DNA from 3 places in the Pseudomonas sp. GW821-FHT02A11 genome. Region 1 is predicted to be linked to each of the others. Evidence: predicted binding sites of a transcription regulator. Region 1 holds the regulator's gene; each other region holds the start of a gene.
What was found. The regulator FliA, encoded in region 1, starts transcription of late flagellar genes. The targets are predictions, from matches to a motif close to CTAAAGTTTNNNNNNNNNNNGCCGNTAA.
Positions count from the first base shown of each region.

Region 1 (4,211 bases):
CTCCAGAATCTCGCCGGCCTCTACCAGAAAATCCTGAAGGATTTCTTCATCGGCGCCGAAGCTCATTGGGGGTGCTCCTAAAATTAACCGTCAAACCGATCCAGGGGCTGCGTCGCTGGCCTGCGCGCCTTGCTTTCGTCGAAGCATTCACGCATCAGGCCCGCAGCCTCTTTCACATAGAACCCCGGCTCTAGAATCTAGAAGCCAAGGCTGGATAGCAGATCGTCAACATCATCCTGACCGGATACGACGTCTTCACGTTTATCGGCATGAATCTGCGGACCTTCACCCTTGGAATGAAGTTTTTCCTGTTCTTTTTGCTGACGGAACACTTCCTGGTCGTGCTCGATGCCAGCAAAGCGATCGACCTGGCTTGCCATCAGCACCAACTTGAGCAGATTGCTCTCGACTTCGGTCACCAGCGTCGTCACACGCTTGATCACCTGGCCGGTCAGGTCCTGATAGTCCTGGGCCAGCAGAATGTCGTTGAGGTGGCTGGCGACCTCGTGGGTCTCCTTCTCGCTGCGCGCAAGGAAACCCTCGACGCGGCGGGCCAGATCACGAAACTCCTCGGCACCGATCTCGCGACGCATGAAGCGCCCCCAATCGTCGCTGAGCGCCTTGGCGTCCGTGCTCAGGCCATTCATCAATGGCGTGCTCTGCTCCACCAGGTCCATGGTGCGGTTGGCCGCACCTTCCGTGAGCCTGACAACATACGACAGGCGCTCGGTGGCATCCGTGATCTGCGACACCTCTTCGGCTTGCGGCATGTGCGGGTCAATCTGGAAATTGACGATTGCGCTGTGCAGCTCGCGCGTCAGTTTGCCGACTTCCTGATACAGGCCGCGATCGCGGGTCTGGTTTAGCTCATGGATAAGTTGCACGGCGTCGCCGAACTTGCCCTTTTCAAGGCTCGCGACGAGTTCTTGTGCATGTTTCTTCAGGGTCGACTCGAAGTCACCCATCGTCGAATCTTTAGGATCCATAGCGCCCTCGCAGCGGACATCAGCTATTGACGCGCTCGAATATCTTCTCGATCTTTTCTTTGAGAACCTGAGCAGTGAAAGGCTTCACGACGTAGCCGTTCACACCGGCCTGAGCGGCCTCGATGATCTGCTCGCGCTTGGCTTCGGCGGTGACCATCAGTACCGGCAGATGGCGCAGGCGCTCATCGGCACGGACCTGACGCAGCAGGTCGATGCCGGACATGCCGGGCATGTTCCAGTCAGTCACCAGGAAATCGAAAGCCCCGCTCTGCAGCATCGGCAATGCGGTGGTACCGTCATCTGCTTCGGCCGTGTTGGTGAACCCAAGGTCACGCAACAGGTTTTTTATGATCCGCCGCATCGTTGAGAAGTCATCAACGATGAGGATTTTCATGTTCTTGTCCAATTCGACCTCCAAGCAGTCTTTAACGCGCCCAGCTCCCGGACGCGCGTTCAATCAATACCGGTACAGCACAACTACCGGTTACACGAAAACGAGGGGGCTTTGGAATCGAAAGGTACGAGCACAGCGGAACAGAGTCACGAAGACCTGATCCGACCGGCTCCTGCCTTGTCTCTTTTGCTTCCCACACCACATCTTGCACAGCCGGTCTTGCATGTTACTCACAGGCCCCGCAACCGGCACCCGTGTTGATGGGTCAGCGCGCGCGCCATTCTCCCAGGCGTCCGCGCAGACGGGCGGCACACTGGCTGTGCAACTGGCTGACACGCGACTCGCTGACCCCCAGGACCTCACCGATTTCCTTGAGGTTCAGCTCTTCGTCGTAGTACAGCGCCAACACCAGGCGTTCACGCTCGGGCAGGTTGGCAATGGCGTCGGCCAGTGCGCTCTGGAAGCGCTCGTCTTCCAGATCCCGTGACGGTTCCAGCGACTGGCTCGCGCCATCCTCATGCAGCCCTTCATGCTCGCCGTCCTGCAACAGGTCGTCGAAGCTGAACAGGCGACTGCCCAAGGTATCGTTCAGAATCGCGTAGTAATCGTCCAGGCTCAATTGAAGTTCGGCAGCAACCTCATGATCTTTAGCGTCGCGGCCGGTTTTTGCTTCAATTGCACGAATCGCGTCGCTGACCATGCGCGTGTTGCGGTGGACCGAACGGGGCGCCCAGTCTCCCTTGCGCACTTCATCGAGCATCGCGCCGCGGATACGAATACCCGCGTAGGTCTCGAAACTCGCACCCTTGGTGGAGTCGTACTTGGTCGAGACTTCGAGCAGACCGATCATGCCGGCCTGGATCAGATCCTCGACCTGCACGCTGGCCGGCAAACGCGCCAGCAAGTGGTAAGCGATGCGCTTGACCAGAGGGGCATAACGCTCGATCAGCTCATACTGGGAATCTTTGGATGATTTGCTGTACATGCGATAGCCACTTGCAGTCATGACACTGGCCCTGCGCTGGTCTGATGAACCAGCCGCTCAACGAAAAATTCAAGGTGGCCACGCGGGTTCGCCGGCAGTGGCCAGGTATCGACCTTCTGTGCAATGGCCTTGAATGCCAGGGCACATTTGGAACGTGGAAACGCTTCATACACGGCGCGCTGTTTTTGCACGGCCTTGCGCACGCATTCGTCGTACGGCACAGCGCCCACATACTGCAGGGCCACGTCGAGGAAGCGGTCGGTGACCTTGGTCAGCTTGGCAAACAGGTTGCGCCCTTCCTGCGGGCTCTGGGCCATGTTGGCCAGCACGCGGAAGCGGTTCATGCCGTGGTCGCGGTTAAGCAGTTTGATCAGCGCGTAGGCGTCAGTGATCGAGGTCGGCTCATCGCACACCACCAGCAGCACTTCCTGCGCTGCGCGTACGAAGCTGACCACCGATTCGCCAATCCCGGCGGCGGTGTCGATCACCAGCACGTCGAGGTTGTCGCCGATTTCGCTGAACGCCTGAATCAGGCCGGCATGCTGCGCCGGGCTCAACTGAACCATGGTCTGGGTGCCGGATGCCGCAGGCACGATGCGTACACCGCCCGGGCCCTGCAACAGGACATCGCGCAGCTCGCAGCGGCCTTCGATGACATCGGCCAGGGTGCGTTTTGGGGTCAGCCCCAACAATACGTCGACGTTGGCCAGACCCAGATCGGCATCCAGCAACATGACGCGACGTCCCAGCTCGGCCAAGGCCAGCGAGAGGTTCACTGACACATTGGTCTTGCCTACGCCACCTTTGCCACCGGTCACCGCGATAACCTGAACGGGATGCATGCTGCCCATAGTTAATTCTTTACCTTGTCTTGCTTAGACCAAAGCCACATTTCGGGCTGCACGTTCACTGAGTGAACAATGCCTGGCAGACCATCGATGCAGGTATTTTCCAATGTCATTTTCCTTAACCTAGCCCGCGCGCTTGCCGGTGCTGTGATAAAGATCCGCAAACATATCCGCCATCGCTTCCTCGCTAGGCTCCTCCTGCATCTGCACACTGACGGCACGGCTTACCAACTGGTGCCGACGGGGCAGATGCAGATCATCCGGTATGCGCGGGCCATCAGTGAGATAGGCCACAGGCAGTTCGTGTGTCACGGCAAGGCTCAGCACTTCGCCAAGGCTTGCGGTTTCGTCGAGCTTGGTCAGGATGCACCCGGCCAGGCCGCAACGCTTGTAACTGTGATAGGCCGCGGTCAGTACCTGTTTCTGGCTGGTTGTCGCCAGTACCAAGTAATTGCGCGCCTTGATGCCGCGACCGGCCAGGCTTTCGAGCTGCAGGCGCAGGGCCGGATCGCTGGCTTGGAGGCCTGCGGTATCGATCAGCACCACGCGCTTGCGCAGCAACGGTTCCAGCGCCTGAGCCAGGGATTGCCCCGGATCGACGTGGGTCACCGGCACATTGAGAATCCGGCCCAGCGTCTTGAGTTGTTCCTGAGCCCCGATGCGAAAGCTGTCCATGCTCACCAGCGCGATATTTTGCGCGCCGTATTTCAACACATAACGGGCCGCGAGTTTGGCTAACGTGGTGGTCTTGCCCATACCGGCAGGGCCGACCATGGCGATCACCCCGCCCTCTTCCAGCGGCTCGACGTCAGGTGTGACGATCATGCGCGCCAGGTGAGCCAGCAACATGCGCCAGGCATGAGGCTGATCGTCAACGTCCGGGACCATGTTCAACAGATCGCGCGACAGCGGGCCAGACAGACCCACACGTTGCAGGCGACGCCACAGATTAGCCTGTTGCGGACGGCTGCCCTGCAGTTGATTCCAGGCCAGCGACC
Region 1 covers NZ_JBWKWB010000020.1:88,635-92,845, reverse strand. Annotated here, with positions in the region: gene AC07V9_RS23085 (chemotaxis protein CheA) at 1-66, opposite strand, end outside; gene AC07V9_RS23080 (protein phosphatase CheZ) at 198-986, opposite strand; gene AC07V9_RS23075 (chemotaxis response regulator CheY) at 1,006-1,380, opposite strand; gene fliA (RNA polymerase sigma factor FliA) at 1,646-2,386, opposite strand; gene fleN (flagellar synthesis regulator FleN) at 2,383-3,216, opposite strand; gene flhF (flagellar biosynthesis GTPase FlhF) at 3,337-4,211, opposite strand, start outside.

Region 2 (4,211 bases), on a different contig from region 1:
CAGACCCTGAACTGGCGCAGCAGCCCGTTCAATTGCTCGCTCAAACCCTTGAGTTGCGCGCTCGCCGCACTGGATTGCTCGGCGGCGACGGCCGTGCTCTGGGACAACTGAGCGGCCTGGGTGACGTTCTGGTTGATGTCCTCGACCACATGGGATTGCTGTAGGGTGGCGCTGGCAATCGAGGCATTCAGGCCGTTGAGGTTGCGCAGCGCCTGGCTGATCGAGGTCAGGCTCTGGCCCGCCAGATTGGCCTGTTCGATGGTCAGTTGCGAAGAACGGCTGCTGTCGCCGATGACCTTCACGGCGGCGTCCGAGTGTGATTGCAGACGTTCGATCATCGCCTGAATCTCGGCGGTGGATTTCTGCGTGCGTTGCGCCAGCAGGCGCACTTCGTCGGCCACCACGGCAAAGCCACGGCCTTGATCGCCGGCCCGCGCCGCCTCAATCGCCGCGTTCAGGGCCAGCAGGTTGGTCTGCTCGGCGATAGAGCTGATGACCTCCAGCACCCCGCCAATCTGCGTGCTTTCGCTGGACAGCGTGCGAATCACTTCCACGGCCTGATCGATGGTGCCGGACAGGTGGCCGATCTGCTTCAGGCTGCTGTCGATGTTCGCTTGGCCCTGCTGGGCCTGGGACTCGGCGTTGCGCATCTCGCTGGCCGCGTGCTCGGCATTCTTGGCTACGTCCTGCACGCCATAGGTCACCTCGTTGACTGCCGTGGCCACTTGTTCCATCTGCAGCGATTGCTGCTGGCTACGCTCCTGAGCCTGCACGGCGTTGCTGCCCATTTCACTGGAGGCCTGGCCCAGACCCACCGCCGACAATTGCAGCTCGGTGATGACCCGGCGCAGCTTGTCGGTGAAGGCGTTGAAATGCGTGGCCAGTTGGGTGATCTCATCCTTGCCTTGGGTTTCCAGGCTGCGGGTCAGGTCGCTTTCGCCGCTGGCGATATTGGCCATGGCCTCGACGGTGGTCTTCAGCGGCCCGGCGATGCTGCGGCCGATGAGGGTCAGCAGCAGGCCCATGACCAGAATGATCCCGGCGCTGATCGACAGCGCCTTGATCACCTGCTGGCGGAACTCGGCCTGCACGTCATCGACGTAGACCCCCGAGCCAATGATCCAGCCCCAGGGGGTGAACAGGGAGATGTAGGAAGTCTTCTGCACCGCATCGCTTGCCCCAGGTTTCGGCCAGCGGTAGTTGACCATCCCGGCGCCCTTGGCTTTGGCCAGGGTGACCATCTCGTTGAAGACCTGGAAGCCGTCGGGGTCTTTCACCCCTGACAGGTCCTGGCCCACGAGTTTGGGGTTGGCCGGGTGCATGATCATCACAGGGCGCAGGTCGTTGATCCAGAAATAGTCGGTCTGGTTATAGCGCAGGCCACGGATGGCATCCATGGCCTGTTGCTGGGCCTGTTCGCGGGTCAGGGTGCCTGCGGTTTCCAGCCCATGGTAGTAGTCGAGCAGGCCGCTGGCGGTCTGCACCACGTGCATGGTCTTCTGCGCTTTGGCGTCGTAGAGGTCGTCGTGGATCTGCTTGAGCATGGCCACCGCCAGCGTGAACAACATCAACACAGCGACGATGAGGATCAGCCACAGACGCCGGCTGATCGAGAGATTGCGCATATTCATGACCGTCACTCCGTTCATTGATCTTGTTATGGCGCGAACCGTTTCGATGATCGGCTCGCCTGACACCGGATCGCACCGCAAACGCCCTCGGTCTAAAGAATCCTTGTCATAAAGCATCTCGGCGCGGCGCGGGCAAACCTGAGCGTGGTACGGGTATTTCTCCAGCCAGTCGTCGTACACGGCCGAATTGTCGTAGACCATTAACTAACCGTCTAAAAAGTGGCGTCACATTATTAACGCTGTAGTCAAAGGCTTACACGAAAAGGAGAACTTGGCTCTATGTTGGATCCCATTTGCGCAGTACATTGGATCCATCAACTGCAGCGACGGAAAGCTGCAGGATCAGGGACGATCGACCGTTGCCAAGGTATTGGCGGCCGACAGGAAGTTGGACGGTCTTGCACAAACCCGCTTCGGCGGGTTTTTTTATGCCCGCGCAAAGCCCCCGTATCGCACCCCCACGTACCCGTTCGCGACCTCTGGAACACCCGTTTGAAGCAAAACTCCCTGATTGATGGAATTTCCAGCGCTGGCGCCGTTCACAGTACCGACAACAACCCGAGTCCAGGACAGGGCCGGCCGGGAAGGCAATGGGAAAAGAATTATGGTGGGTGCAGCGCAAATGGCAGCGAAAGAGCAACAACAACGACTCATTCTGGTGGTCGAGGACGAGTCGATCATTCGGGATTTCGTGTGTGAAATTCTGGCCGACGAGGGTTTTACCACCCATGCCCTGGAGAGCGCCGACGAGGCTGCCAGGTTTCTGGACGATCACGCCGACCGCGTGTCGTTGCTGCTCACCGATATTCTGATGCCCGGAACCCTGAACGGGGCGGATCTGGCCAACCTCTCGGGCAACAAATGGCCGCAGATTCCGATCCTGATCATGTCCGGCCACGAAACGCCGGAAAGCTCCGGCGTTCAGCACGCTGTGACGTTCATCCGCAAACCCTGGAGCTTCGGTCAGTTGCTTGACGGCGTGGACAAGGCGTTGCAGACCGCGAGCAACTGATCCCGACCCTCAGCGGTCGGGTTCGCACCCCTTGAGTACCAGGCGGATGATGGTCTGGGCGGCAGCTTCGTAATCGGCGTCGTCCAGTTTCGGCTTGCCGGTAACGGTGGATATCTGCCAGTCGAAGTCAGCGTAGGTCTGAGTCGCGGCCCAGATGCTGAACATCAGATGATGAGGGTCGAGCGGTGCGATCAGGCCGTCGTCGATCCAGCCCTGAATACACTCGATGTTATGCCGCGCCTGGCCGTTGAGCTGCTCGACCTGCTCTGGCGTCAGGTGCGGCGCGCCGTGCATGATTTCGCTGGCGAACACCTTGGAGGCGGCGGGCAGGTCGCGGGAAATGCGGATCTTGGAGCGGATGTAGCCGCTCAACACCTCAGCCGGAACCCCTTCGCGATTGAACGGCGTCGAAGCCTGCATGATCGGCTCGATGATGCTTTCCAGCACCTCGCGGTAGAGGTTTTCCTTGGATTTGAAGTAGTAGTAGACGTTGGGCTTGGGCACACCGGCCTTGGCGGCGATGTCGCTGGTCTTGCTGGCGGCGAAGCCCTTGTCGGCGAATTCTTCACTGGCTGCGCGCAGGATCAGTTCTTTGTTGCGCTCGCGGATGCTGCTCATAAAGCGGGATGTCCTTGCCTGTTCGGCGGTGGCGAATGTTAGCACCGGGCTCGCAACAGGCTCAAGATTGCCGCCTTGCCTGTCTTGCGCCCGCCCGCGGCCAAGGCCACTGTAGCCAGGTGCAGGCCGGTGGTATTGTGTGCCGGTGGTATCGAGGCACACACATTCTGGCGCCTGTTCAAGGCCTTTAGGGTATTCGGTGGCGAGGTGTCGGTTATGAACAGCCCTTTGTTTTCCAGCGTGGTCGCCTATGCCCAGCACTGCGAACGTCAGCTGGTGGAAATCCTGCACACAAGGCCCGGTCTTGATCGTCAGCAGGTCATGAATTGGGTCGATGAACAGAGTCATGCGATGAAAGACACCGATCCCCTTGACCTGCTGCGCACCCTCAATGCCAAGGTGAGGGCAGGCAAGCCGTTGCCGTGGGAACATCGCGAATGAATTCGCTCCCATAGGGGGTGTAGGCGGTGTCAGTCATACGTGCCGCTCAGCGTCGCGTAATGCCGGTTCGACACCACGCAGCCTGACCGCACGTCACCTGCACGCCTGTGACGCCGCGTTTGTGTCTAGCCTTTGATCAAGGCTTGGACACGGACGTCGGTACATGAATCTCTGCTCCCATACCCCCATTCTCGTCGTGGCTGACCCGCGCGGTTTGCCCGTTCGCCACATCGAATTTTACCGGGCAGCTGCGCAATCGATCCTCGAACCGCGGATCACCCGGCAAGGGTTTGACCCGGCGGGGCGCCTCTTCGCCACCACCGACCCTCGCCTCGATCGACCCTCGACGTGTACGGTTTTCAGCCTCTCTGGCCAGCCGTTGTTGACCGACAACGTCGATGCGCGATGGCGGCTGACGCTGTTGGGCGAAGCGGGGCAACCGCTGGAAAGCCGCGACAGCCGGGGCACGCTGACGACGGTTGAATACGACGGATTGATGCGGCCTGTGG
Region 2 covers NZ_JBWKWB010000004.1:167,853-172,063, forward strand. Annotated here, with positions in the region: gene AC07V9_RS08280 (methyl-accepting chemotaxis protein) at 1-1,631, opposite strand, end outside; gene AC07V9_RS08285 (response regulator) at 2,254-2,643, shown strand; gene AC07V9_RS08290 (TetR/AcrR family transcriptional regulator) at 2,653-3,261, opposite strand; gene AC07V9_RS08295 (hypothetical protein) at 3,478-3,702, shown strand; gene AC07V9_RS08300 (RHS repeat domain-containing protein) at 3,866-4,211, shown strand, end outside.
Region 2: AC07V9_RS08280 (methyl-accepting chemotaxis protein) is a predicted target of FliA. The motif match lies at 1,747-1,774, and genes of this name have one in related genera.

Region 3 (4,211 bases), on a different contig from region 1:
ACGCTGTCGCTTCCGCGATTGCAAACATGACCGCGAGCCGGGCTGTGCACTGCTCAAGGGGCTGGAGGATGGCCGCGTACAGCAGCAGCGGATGAACAGCTATCGCTCGATCATCGCGAGCTTGCCGGAAACCAGTTACTGAGCAGACGCACTGCACGCCTGTGGGAGCCGGCTTGCTGGCCCTTACAAGGTTTCCGCTCCCCATTGATGACAAACAAAAAAACGCCGCGATCATCGCGGCGTTTTTGTCAGAACCGGTATCAGTTCTTCGTCTCGTCGATCTTCAACTGCCCTTGTTCGAAGATGTTCAGCTTCTGGCGAATCTCGTGGGGCTGGGCGTAGGCCTGCGGATCGATTGCAGGCGCAGCGGTCGATGCACCAGGCTTGTCGGCGGGAGCCGCAGGTGAGGCCGGTGCAGGGACGGCATCGGTTTTCGGCGCTTCGCCTGCATTCTGCGCGCCTTCGATACGCGCCTGTGCCTTTTTGGTCAGCACGGTGATGTCGATACGACGGTTGATCGGGCTGTTGGGGTTGTCCTTGTCGTACAGGGACGACGACGCGTAGCCCACGACCCGCGCAACCTGCGGATCAGGATAACCACCGGCCGTCAGCGCACGACGTGCGGCGTTGGCGCGGTTGGCCGACAGCTCCCAGTTGCCGAACCCGTTGTTGCCCACATAAGGCGTCGCATCGGTGTGGCCACTGATGCTCACCTTGTTCGGCACCGTTTTGATGGTGTCGGCCATGGCCAGCAGAATGTCTTCGAAATACGGTTTCAGGCGCGCGCTGCCGATGTCGAACATGGGGCGGTTTTCAGCGTCCATGATCTGGATGCGCAGGCCGTCCTGAGTGATCTCGAACAGAATCTGGTCCTTGAACTTCGCCAGTTGCGGGTTCTCGTTGACCTTGGTCTGCAGCTCTTGCAGCAACATCTCCAGACGCTCCTGTTCGACCTGCTCGGCCGCCGCATCCTGCTTGTCCGCATCCACAGGCACTTTGTCCGGCGCGGGGGTGGATTTGATTTCAGGGTTGAGGGTCTGGTCCGGCGACATCTCGGGCGAACCGCCCAGGTCGATGACGTACGGCGAGCCGCTGTCGGAAAAGCCGACCGGGTCCTTGAAGTAGCCGGCGATGGCGATCAACTGCTCGGGGGTGGCCGAGGACATCAGCCACAACACGAGGAAGAACGCCATCATCGCCGTCGCGAAGTCGGCGAAGGCGATTTTCCAGGCGCCACCGTGGTGGCCGCCGCCAAAGCGCTTTACGCGCTTGACGATAATGGGCTGATTATTTTCCATGGATCAACGACCGCGAACAGCTTGTTCCAGCTCACTGAAGCTGGGGCGGTGCGCTGGATAGAGAACCTTGCGACCGAACTCGACAGCCAGTGAAGGCGGCACGCCCGACGCCGAAGCCACCAGCGAGGCCTTGATCGATTCGAACACGTTCATTTCTTCCTTGGCATCGTGCGCCAGGCACTGTGCCAGCGGGCCGAAGAAGCCGTAGGCCGCAAGAATACCGAAGAAGGTACCGACCAGCGCCGCACCTACGTGCATACCGATCGCTGCCTTGTCGCCGGAACCCAGGGACGCCATGGTCACCACGATACCCAGTACCGCCGCAACGATACCGAAACCGGGCATACCGTCCGCGATACCGGTGACCGCGTGGGAAGGGTGTTCGAGCTCTTCTTTCATGCTCAGCAGTTCCATGTCGAACAGGCCTTCGAGCTCGTGGGGAGCCATGTTGCCGGACGACATGATGCGCAGGTAATCGCAGATGAACGCGATCATGCGGGTGTCTTTGAGCACGCTTGGGTATTTGGCGAAGATGGGGCTGTTTTCAGGCTCTTCGATATCCCCTTCAATCGCCATCATGCCTTCGCGACGGCTCTTGTTGAGGATCTCGTAGATCAGGCCCAGCACTTCGAGATAGAAGGCGTGAGTGAAGCGTGAACCAAACATCTTCACGGACTTCTTGATGACGTGCATGGTCATATAACCCGGGTTCGCCTGCAAAAATGCACCGAACGCGGCACCGCCGATGATCATCACCTCGAAAGGCTGGATCAACGCAGCGATTTGACCGTGGGAGAGAACGTAGCCGCCGAGAACGCTCGCGAAAACGACGATGATGCCGATAATTTTTGCCATAGATAAAGAATACTTACTGAGTCGGGTTCATGGTCATTGTGCGAGAAGCGTTCGAAACTCTTGTTCTACTTATCGGCATGAGTGCGCCAGACTATAGTCAATTCAGGCGAAAATCCTGTCTGGCGTCTGGTTCGGGCACCGCAGCGCAACGGCCAGCATGATGCCATCGTTCGACACCGATCAAAACCTCCCAGCCGTACGGGCCTTGTGAATGCAACCAGATAACGCCTCTAAGCTCCTCGTTCCGCAGACACTCGACGCGTGGGTCAAACAACTGGACAGCATCGCCCTGCCCGTTCCAGCCCTCGCCCACGCCAAAGTGCATGCCGCGCTCAACGACAGCCGCCGCTCCCTGCGCGAGATCGCCGATCTGATGCAGGACAGCCCGGCACTGGTGCTCAGCGTGCTGCGCGAGGCCAATCTGCACAGTGGTGGCCTGGCCGAGCCTGCGGAGAGCCTTGAGGTAGCGCTGAATCGCCTGGGTCTGGCGCGCACCGGCACGCTGCTGGGGCGCCTGCCGAGTGTCGAATTGCAGAACATTCCCGTCGCCCTGCGCCAGCTGCAATTGATCAGCCAGCACGCCACGCAACAGGCCTATGGTTTGTTCGCCAATCAGCTGGCGCGGCTGTGGCAGGACATTCATCTGGGCAGCCTGCTGTTTCTCGCCCCGCTCTGGCCGATGGCGCTCGCGCACCCCAAGCTGCTGGAGGAATGGGAGCTGCGCATCATCCACAAGGGTGAGTGCGCCAAGACGGTCGAGAAATCCCTGTTTGGCGTGCGTCTGGTGCAGTTGTGTCGGGCGCTGGCGACGCATTGGCAATTGCCGATCTGGGTGACTCAGGGCTACGACCTGCTGATTCGCGAGCAACGTAGCCTGGTGCGGGTGTTGCGCATCGCTCATGAGAATGACGACCCGCTCAAACAGCAGCAGGCACTGGACGCCGACCTGCCTTTGCGCCGATGGCTGAACCAACCTGCAAACACCATTCTGCTGGCCAGCGGCCTGGCGCTGTCAGCGCAGCAAGCCTGGGATACCCCGCACACCGTGCGCTGGGAGCTGCTTACCAGCCTTTATCTGCAAAAGCCTTTCGATGACCTGCAGCAACAGGTGCACCAGAACGCTGCGGCCAGTGCTCGTCAACACGCGGCCGTCGGGGTCTGGCATCCCGCCGAAGCCTTGCTTTGGCCCTGGGACACCCGACGCGTGCATCAAGGTTTGCTCCCAGCCCCGCCGCCTTCGGCCGAAGCCCTGCAGGACTGGCGCCGGCTTTGCGGCGACTTGCTCAAGGAGCCGAGCACCTTTACCAACGCGATGCACCTGACCACCTGCGCGCGTGACGCCCTGCTCGCCTCGGGCATGCGTCGCGCCCTGCTGCTGATGATTGATCGCAAGACCGACACGCTGCGCGTGCACCAGTTAGCCGGGGTGGACACGTCCGCTGCAGCGCTGCTCATCCCCTACCGGGAAAGCACCGTGCTGCAACGACTGATGGCCCAAGCCACACAATTGCGACTGACCGCCAGCAACAATGCACAGTTTTCCGCTTTGCTGCCGCCGCAGCTTCGCAGCCTGTTTGCGGGGGAGAACCTGTTGATCCGCTCATTGGCCAGCCATGGCCGAGTGTTGATGGTGATCGTCGCCGATCAGGGCGGCGGGCCGTTCTCGGAAATGACGGTCCAGGCGTTCGGAAAAACCGGGCAATGCATCGAGAAAGCGCTGACCACCTTTAGCCAACGCAAGGGTTGATGGCTGAGCTACAATTCGCTTCTTTTCAAGATCTGGAGCCCCTACATGTCTGCCTTCTCAAGCTTGCCGCTGGTGATCGAGCCCGCAGAATTGCAGGCACGCCTCGGCGTTTCAGAACTGATTCTGGTCGACCTGACCAGCGCCGCCCGCTATGAGACCGGCCACATTCCGGGGGCGCGTTTCGTCGATCCGAAACGCACACAACTGGGCCAGCCACCCGCACCGGGGCTGCTGCCCACGCAGTCGCAACTTGAAACCCTGTTCGGCGAGCTGGGCCACAACCCGGACGCGGTCTATGTGGTGTACGACGA
Region 3 covers NZ_JBWKWB010000008.1:202,672-206,882, reverse strand. Annotated here, with positions in the region: gene rsgA (small ribosomal subunit biogenesis GTPase RsgA) at 1-142, shown strand, start outside; gene motB (flagellar motor protein MotB) at 261-1,298, opposite strand; gene motA (flagellar motor stator protein MotA) at 1,302-2,153, opposite strand; gene AC07V9_RS14590 (HDOD domain-containing protein) at 2,365-3,900, shown strand; gene AC07V9_RS14585 (rhodanese-like domain-containing protein) at 3,946-4,211, shown strand, end outside.
Region 3: motA (flagellar motor stator protein MotA) is a predicted target of FliA. The motif match lies at 2,223-2,250, and genes of this name have one in related genera.